2 regions of the Flavobacterium galactosidilyticum genome follow, and region 1 is predicted to be linked to the other one. Evidence: riboswitches for the same ligand, from Rfam matches in the RefSeq annotation. Region 1 holds a riboswitch; the other holds the start of a gene.
What was found. Region 1 has a riboswitch for S-adenosylmethionine ahead of LNP27_RS02005 (homocysteine S-methyltransferase family protein). Riboswitches for the same ligand answer to the same signal wherever they lie in the genome.

Region 1 (4,650 bases):
GCAATTGACCATGAAAAAATTCAAGAAAAAAATGCTTAAGAAAAGGCACATGGTTATTGCTTGTACGGATGATTTAAAAGTAAATAAAAAGATTTACGACTTGTCTCGGAAAAGATATTTGATTTGTAACATAGCTGATACGCCTGATTTATGTGATTATTATTTGGGTGGAATTGTAACCAAAGGAAATGTAAAAATTGCAATTTCAACAAACGGAAAATCACCAACAACTGCCAAAAGATTACGAGAGTTTTTCGAAGAAGTAATTCCAGAGGATATTAATAAAATGGTTCAAAATTTAAATGAATATCGTAAAACCCTAAAAGGAAATTTTGAAGAAAAAGTCCAAAAAATGAATGTTATTACCGAGTTGTTGAAGAATAAATAACAAACAGAATAGATTATAGAAATTCCTCAATTGCTTGCACTCCCTAAGAAGGTGCCGGATCAGCAGCAGCGGGAAGGAAAAAAATGATATTTATCATTGAAAAATAAAAAAAACTAGAGTTACTTTGCGTCATAAAAAAGTAATTTTACAATAGAAATAACTAATCTCTACCTATTCTCTCCATCATTTGGAACGGATCGGGGGAAGGAGCTAATTAATATAAAATGATTAAAACAGATATTCTTATAATAGGAGCTGGGCCTACTGGCTTATTTGCAGTTTTTGAAGCAGGTTTATTAAAACTAAAATGTCATATTTTAGATGCATTGCCACAAGCAGGTGGACAACTTTCAGAGTTGTATCCTAAAAAACCAATCTATGATATTCCCGGATTTCCAGAAGTATTAGCCGGAGATTTAGTAGATAATTTAATGGAACAAATCAAGCAGTTTGAACCTGGATTTACACTAGGAGAACGCGCTGAAACAATTGATAAGCAAGAAGACGGAAGTTTTATTGTTACCTCAAATAAAGGAAAGAGATTTCATGCCGCTGTAGTTGCAATTGCAGGCGGTTTAGGAAGTTTTGAGCCTAGAAAACCGCTTATTGATGGAATTGATTTTTATGAAGACAAAGGAATTAAATACTTCATCAAAAATCCGGAGAAATTCCGAGATAAAAAAGTAGTAATAGCAGGTGGAGGAGATTCCGCTTTAGACTGGAGTATTTTCCTTTCAAATATCGCTTCCGAAGTAACTTTGGTACACAGAAGAAACGAGTTCCGTGGTGCATTAGATTCTGTAGATAAAGTACAAGAATTAAAAAATGCTGGAAAAATTAGATTAATAACTCCAGCAGAAGTTATTGGAATCAATGGAGCAGAGCACATAGAATCAGTTGTGCTGGAAGAAAATGGTGCTACAAGAACCATCGAAACTGATTATTTTATTCCACTTTTTGGTCTTACACCTAAATTAGGTCCTATTGGAGACTGGGGATTAGAAATAGAAAAAAATGCAATTAAAGTAAATAATGCATTAGATTACCAAACCAATATTCCTGGAATTTTCGCCATTGGTGACGTAAATACCTATCCAGGAAAACTGAAATTGATACTTTGTGGTTTCCACGAAGCCACTTTAATGTGCCAAGCAGCTTACCAAATCATTAATCCGGGCAAAAAGTATGTTTTGAAATATACTACAGTTTCAGGTGTTGATGGCTTTGACGGAACACGTAAAGAAGCTCCTAAAGCAGTTGTAAAAGCCATACTGTAACAACTTACTATAAACTAGTTAAAAAATGTAGCGCTAATACTTGCAAGTATTAGCGCTATGTCTTTACTTTGCACTGTTCCTATATTTATTGAAAGTTATCACGAAAGGCGGAGGGAAAGACCCGATGAAACCTTAGCAACCCTTTATCTTTAAAGAAGGTGCTACATTCTACTTTATGCTGTATTTATTTCAGTACCTAAGATAGATAACACAAGAATACTTCCACAGTATTTCTCAAAAACTTTTCCTGACAACATTTTAATATCTTTTTAGAGCGAATTATTGGTGCTTTTTTAGCTAATAATCTTCCTGCTGTACGCTATATCTATTGCACCGAACGCCGGCACAATAGGATATCGCTTCCTTCAGGGCTAAAGAGCCATTATAGCGAACATTTGTAATTAGTAATCAAAAGTACATGTCCTGAGAAATCGAGATTGTACAGAAATATAATAGTATGTCAAATATTCAAAAGGCCATAAAAGAAAGAATTCTTATTTTAGATGGCGCAATGGGAACCATGTTGCAACGCTACAATTTCTCCGAAGAAGATTTTCGTGGAGAGCGTTTCAAGGATTTTCCGCATTCACTAAAAGGGAATAATGATTTATTGTCGCTTACGCAACCACAAGCTATCAAAGCGGTTCATGCCAAATATTTTGAAGCAGGAGCAGATATTGTAGAAACCAATACTTTTTCGAGCACTACTATTGGTATGGCTGATTATCACCTAGAAGATTTCGTTTACGAAATGAACTTCCAATCAGCAAAAATCGCCCGTGAAGTAGCTGATGAATTTACAGCTAAAAATCCAGAAAAACCTCGTTTTGTAGCGGGTTCAGTTGGACCAACAAACAGAACAGCAAGTATGTCGCCAGATGTAAATGATCCAGGTTACAGGGCCGTAACTTTTGATGATTTGCGCAAAGCATACAAGCAACAAGTAGAAGCTTTAATGGACGGAGGTTGCGATTTGTTATTAGTAGAAACTATTTTTGATACCTTAAATGCTAAAGCAGCACTTTTTGCAATTGAAGAAGTTAAAGACGAACGCAATATTGATATCCCAATCATGGTTTCAGGAACAATCACTGATGCATCGGGAAGAACACTTTCAGGTCAAACAGTAGAAGCGTTCTTGATTTCGGTTTCACACATTCCATTATTAAGCGTAGGATTCAATTGTGCCCTTGGCGCCGATTTATTGAAGCCCTATTTACAAACTTTATCGCAAAACACTTCTTTCAACGTGTCAGCACATCCTAATGCAGGATTGCCAAATGCTTTTGGAGAATACGATGAAACCCCTGAGCAAACACAAGCATTTATCAAAGAGTATTTAGAAGATAATTTAATCAATATCATAGGCGGTTGTTGCGGAACAACCCCAGAACACATCAAGTTGATTGCCGATATTGCAAAGAATTATAAGCGGAGAGTTTCTACTGCGGTGATGTAATACGAAAGTCATTCCGAGGAACGAAGGAATCGCATACAGTGAGCAATTAGTTTGATTGCTTTGCTTCGTGACTCGAAACCCCGCTAGCGCGGATTTGCAATCCGTGCCCACAAAGGGAATAAAAATATTTTGTATGATTTTGTCATTCCTTCGAGATTGCTTCCGTTCCCCGCAATGTCATAGAAAGCACAAAACCGCGTGAGGGATAGTAGTGGAGCTCCGTTTTATTGAATTGCCTCGGGTTTAAAACCGAGGCAATTCAATAAAAAAGAGCGGGAACGGATAGCCCGACCCTTTTGGGTCACGCCCAAAATAATAAGTTAAATCTACAAGGTTTTTAAAGCCTTGCAGAACAAATAAAATAAAAAATGGCACAAGAAACAAGAAAGAACCTTGTATTATCGGGATTAGAGCCTTTGATTATAACTCCAGAGAGTTTGTTTATCAACGTTGGTGAGCGAACAAATGTGACGGGTTCTAGAAAATTCCTTCGATTAATTAAGGAGGAAAAATACGAAGAAGCACTTAGTATTGCAAAAGAGCAAGTGGAAGGTGGCGCCCAAATCATCGATATTAATATGGATGAAGGGATGCTTGATGGCGTATATGCTATGACAAAATTCCTGAATTTAATCGCTGCCGAACCTGATATTTCTCGTGTGCCAATCATGATTGATAGCTCAAAATGGGATATTATCGAAGCGGGTTTGAAAGTAGTTCAAGGGAAAAGTGTCGTGAATTCTATTTCTTTGAAAGAAGGCGAAGAGGCTTTTATTCATCATGCTAAATTAATAAAGCGTTACGGAGCTGCAGTAATTGTGATGGCTTTTGATGAGGTTGGTCAAGCTGATAACTATGAGCGCAGAATAGAGATTTGCCAGCGTTCGTATGATATTTTAGTTGATAAAGTTGGTTTTCCTGCTCAAGACATAATCTTCGATTTGAATATATTTCCCGTAGCTACAGGGATGGAAGAACATCGCCTGAACGCTTTGGATTTCTTTAGAGGAACAAAATGGGTTCGTGATAATTTACCGCATGCACATATTAGTGGTGGAGTAAGTAATGTTTCGTTTTCATTTAGAGGAAATGATACGGTTCGCGAAGCGATGCATTCTGTATTCTTATATTATGCCATTAAAAATGGAATGACAATGGGGATCGTAAATCCAGAAATGCTTACGATTTACGACGAAATTCCAAAAGATTTATTAGAGCATGTTGAAGATGTAATCTTAAATAGGCGTGATGATGCAACGGAGCGTTTATTGGATTTTGCTGAAAATGTAAAAGGGGATGTGAAAAATAACGAGAAGGCTGTACTAGAATGGCGCTCGGGAACAATTCAAGAAAGAATTACGCACTCGCTTGTGAAAGGAGTGGATCAATTTATAGAAGAAGATGTTGAGGAAGCACGATTAGCCGCTACTAAACCAATTGAAGTTATAGAAATCAACTTAATGGCAGGAATGAATGTCGTGGGTGATTTATTTGGTTCTGGTAAAATGTTCTTGCCACAAGTGGTA
Region 2 (4,650 bases), 1.2 Mb from region 1:
TGGAACTAATGTTGTTGGTGGTGTAACTCCAGGAAAAGGTGGAACAACTCACTTAGACATACCCGTTTTCAATACTGTAAAAGATGCTGTTGAACAAGCAGGAGCTGATACAACTATCATTTTTGTACCACCAGCTTTTGCTGCTGATGCAATAATGGAAGCTGCTGATGCAGGAATCAAAGTAATTATTGCAATTACTGAAGGAATCCCTGTTGCTGACATGATAAAAGCAAACAGTTACGTTAAAGAAAGAAATGCAAGATTAATTGGTCCAAACTGTCCAGGAATTATTACTCCAGGGGAAGCTAAAGTTGGTATTATGCCAGGTTTTGTTTTCAAAAAAGGAACTATTGGAATTGTTTCTAAATCAGGTACCTTAACTTACGAAGCTGCTGACCAAGTGGTGAAACAAGGTTTAGGAATAACTACTGCTATCGGAATTGGTGGAGATCCAATCATTGGAACTACAACTAAAGAAGCAGTTGAATTATTGATGAATGACCCAGAAACGGAGTGTATCGTAATGATTGGTGAAATTGGTGGACAATTAGAAGCGGATGCTGCTCATTGGATCAAAGCGGATGGTAACCGTAAGCCAGTTGTAGGTTTTATTGCAGGAGTTACTGCTCCAGCAGGACGTACAATGGGACATGCAGGTGCTATCGTTGGTGGATCTGATGATACTGCTGAAGCCAAAAAACAAATTATGAGAGAATGTGGTATTCACGTAGTAGATTCTCCAGCTGAAATTGGTAAAAAAGTAAAAGAAGTTTTAGGATAATCTTTTTCTAAATTAAATATTTTAAAAGCCTCACATTTTGTGAGGCTTTTTTATTATAGAATCGAATTAAAGAATACCTTTGCACTTTATTAAAAAAACTGTTTTACAGATTAAATTTTAATAAATAACAAACGTAAACGAATGGTTTAGATGATGCTCCTCATTTTGTGAGTTTTATTTATGGAGACCAATTCAAATAAAAATATAATATATGTACAAGGAATTAGAAAAATTCAAAGTTACCAATCAGTTTTCATTTACAACAGAAGATAGCTTAGCAGAAGTTTGCAATGCTTCAGAAGGATCTGGTGTATTTTTGGTTTATGCAGTTGGAGAAGCAAAAGAGTTAATTATGGTTGGTTCTACTGGAACTGTTCAAAATGACGGAACTTTGAAAATTAAAAATGGTGGTTTAAATGACAAAATTGTTGAAGGACACCAATTTGCTAAAACAGGAAGAAAATATTCTTGGCCAGCACAAATGAAAAAAGAGGATATTACTACACTTGAAGTAGTTTGGTATGAGACTTTTAATAACGATTCTAAGGTAATTCCAACATTTGTAGAAGCACAAGTTTTACAGAATTTCTTGGACGAGAGCGGAAGATTACCAAAATGGAATGTAGCCTTTTAAGCTATTTCCGTAAAAAATACATTTACATTTCAAAAGGCTTTACTTCGGTAAAGCCTTTTTTGCATTAAATTCATAAATATTTTTTTTTAGTTGTTTTTATAATAGAATAAGTGCTATTTTTGCCACCGTTATCACGAATCTCTTAAATGGAGATAGCAACCTGCAACAACGAGCAAGGTGCTAAAACGATAAGCCAAATCCTTTGGAAAAAATGTTGCTTTTTATTCCTGTTTTGCCTTTTTGTTTTTCGTCATATACCTTTAATTAAAAAAAATGATTATGACTAAACATGGTGAAAATAATGGTAATCCATTCGCATTAATTCCTTTATTTATATTTATTGCAACTTTTTTAGGTGTTGGTATTTGGCTAGATGACTTTTATGCTTTTCCATCACCAATTGCTGTTTTAATTGGTATAATTGCTGCATTCTTACTTTTTAAATCTTCTACAGAAGAGAAAGTCAATACGTTGATTACAGGCTGTGGTGAAAGTAAAATTATGACTATGTGTCTTATTTATTTACTGGCTGGTGCATTTGCAGTGGTGAGTAAAGCTACTGGTGGAGTAGATGCAGTGGTAAATTTAGGAATAAACAATATAGATGTTGCTTATTTTCCTTTAGGTATATTTTTAATTGCTGCATTTTTATCTACTGCGACAGGTACTTCTGTGGGAGCAATTGTTGCCATTGGTCCTATTGCAGTGAGTTTAGCTGACAAAAGTGGTGCCTCTTTACCTTTGATTTCGGGTGCATTATTAGGAGGTTCTATGTTAGGTGATAATCTTTCGATGATTTCAGATACCACTATTGCTGCAACGCAATCTTTAGGTTGTAAATTGAAAGATAAATTTAAAATTAATTTATTTATTGCTTTTCCTGCTGCTTTAATTACGATTCTAGTCTTTTTTTATTTGGGTTTAAATTCTGAAGTTGTTTCAGTTGAGATACCTAAAACTGATTTTAATTGGATTACTATTATACCATATCTACTGGTCATTGTGTTAGCAGTTTCGGGACTTAATGTGTTTTCTACTTTAATTATAGGAACGTTGTTAGCGGGGCTAATTGGTTATTTTGGAGGTAATTTTACGCTTTTGGTTTTTGCCCAAAAAATATATGAGGGTTTTACCAGTATGACTGAAATTTTCTTACTTTCGATGCTTTCTGGTGGTTTAGCAGCGATGGTGGATAAAGCGGGCGGAATTGATTATGTTTTGTACCAAGTTAAAAAGCGAATCAAAAGCAAGAAATCAGCGCAGACAGGAATTGGTGCTTTAGTTGGATTGACAAATTTAGCAATCGCTAATAATACAGTTTCTATTGTGATTACAGGTAGTATTGCTAAAGAAATAAACGATGAATATAATTTGAGTGCAAAGAAAACGGCGACAATACTTGATATTTTTTCATGTGTTATTCAAGGAATTTTACCTTATGGTGCACAAGTGCTGTTGATTTTAAGTTTTGCCGATGGAAAACTTAATTTTTTAGATTTGATTAGTAACGCATGGTATCACTTATTCTTATTTATATTTACATTAATAGCTATTTATGCTAATTTTTGGGACAAATGGGTGAATCGAATCATTAAAATCTAAAAGCTGCTATTTATATCAATGTAAATGGATTTGAATTTTTTTTAAAAAAGGAAATATTATATATTTGGCAGATATAAAATAGCCCTGATAGAAGTGAAAATCCCACGCTTTTGGGCGTGGATTGTAGCGGATAGCAGGAATAGCTTCAAATAAAAATTAAACTAAGTTTTGAATATGAAATTACTAGAAGGAAAAGTAGCTATAATTACAGGTGCAAGCCGCGGAATAGGTAAAGGAATTGCAGAAGTTTTTGCAAAACACGGTGCAAATGTTGCTTTTACATACAGTTCGTCTGTAGAATCAGCTATGGCATTAGAAAATGAATTGAACGCACTAGAAATTAAAGCGAAAGGATATCAGTCTAACGCTGCTGATTTTAACGAAGCGCAAATTCTTGTTGATGCTATTTTAGCTGAATTTGGAACTGTTGATATTTTGATTAACAATGCCGGTATTACCAAAGATAACTTGTTAATGCGTATGTCTGAACAAGATTTTGATCAAGTAATGGATGTAAACTTGAAATCAGTTTTCAATATGACAAAAGCAATTCAGAAAACATTCCTTAAAAAACGTGCTGGGTCGATCATCAATATGAGTTCAGTAGTTGGAGTTAAAGGAAATGCTGGTCAAACGAATTATGCTGCTTCTAAAGCAGGAGTTATAGGTTTTTCTAAATCGGTAGCATTAGAATTGGGATCGCGTAATATTCGTTGTAATGTAATTGCTCCGGGATTTATTGAAACTGAGATGACTGCTAAATTAAATGAAGATGTGGTAAAAGGATGGAGAGATGGAATTCCATTGAAACGTGGCGGAACTACTGAAGATGTTGCTAATGCTTGTCTTTTCTTCGCTTCAGACATGAGCGGTTATGTAACTGGTCAGGTTATGAATGTTTGTGGAGGAATGCTTACTTAATAAAAAGTGATCTGTTTTTAGTGCTCAGTAATTAGAACTAAATACAGATTTCTTAATACTACTGAAATATGACAACAACTACGCTTCTATTATTAGTTCTTTCAATATTAATAGCGGGTGGTTTATCCCATTTTCAATATATTTTCAAAGCCAAAAACAAATCTAAAGTGAATTTGTTTTTGGCTTTTTTGCGTTTTTTAAGTATTTTTTCGATTTTATTATTGCTTATAAATCCAATAATAACCAAGAATACTTTAGAAATTGTAAAAACACCTTTGGCTTTAGTGGTAGATAATTCCAATTCAATTTCATTTTTGAATGTCAATAAAGAAGTAGTAGAATTGCATAAAAAAATTAGTGGTAATACTGCTATTCAAGATAAATTTGATGTGCAATCGTATCAATTTTCAGAAGATTTCGAACCTTCAGAAACTTTTACTTTCAAAGGCACACAAACTAATATAGATGTTGTTGCTAAAAATCTAAAAAGCATTTATAAAAACACCAATTATCCAACAATTTTGATTTCGGATGGTAATCAAACTTCTGGGAATGATTATGTGTATAGTTTTGGTACTGAAAACAAAGTGTATCCATTAATTGTAGGCGATACAACGACTTTTTTAGATTTAAAAATTAACCAACTGAATGTAAATAAGTATGCTTTTCACAAGAATAAATTTCCTGTTGAAGCATTTTTAAGCTATTCAGG

Region 2: it holds a riboswitch for S-adenosylmethionine, as region 1 does, so the genes downstream of both, LNP27_RS11885 (Na+/H+ antiporter NhaC family protein) here and LNP27_RS02005 (homocysteine S-methyltransferase family protein) in region 1, are expected to answer to the same signal.

The regions. Positions count from the first base shown of each region.
Region 1 covers NZ_CP087135.1:443,335-447,984, reverse strand. Annotated here, with positions in the region: gene LNP27_RS02015 (precorrin-2 dehydrogenase/sirohydrochlorin ferrochelatase family protein) at 1-388, shown strand, start outside; gene LNP27_RS02010 (NAD(P)/FAD-dependent oxidoreductase) at 613-1,665, shown strand; SAM riboswitch class I at 1,758-1,877, shown strand; gene LNP27_RS02005 (homocysteine S-methyltransferase family protein) at 2,123-3,124, shown strand; gene metH (methionine synthase) at 3,493-4,650, shown strand, end outside.
Region 2 covers NZ_CP087135.1:2,764,224-2,768,873, reverse strand. Annotated here, with positions in the region: gene sucD (succinate--CoA ligase subunit alpha) at 1-781, shown strand, start outside; gene LNP27_RS11890 (hypothetical protein) at 993-1,415, shown strand; SAM-I-IV-variant riboswitch at 1,539-1,637, shown strand; gene LNP27_RS11885 (Na+/H+ antiporter NhaC family protein) at 1,695-3,017, shown strand; gene fabG (3-oxoacyl-[acyl-carrier-protein] reductase) at 3,192-3,938, shown strand; gene LNP27_RS11875 (hypothetical protein) at 4,007-4,650, shown strand, end outside.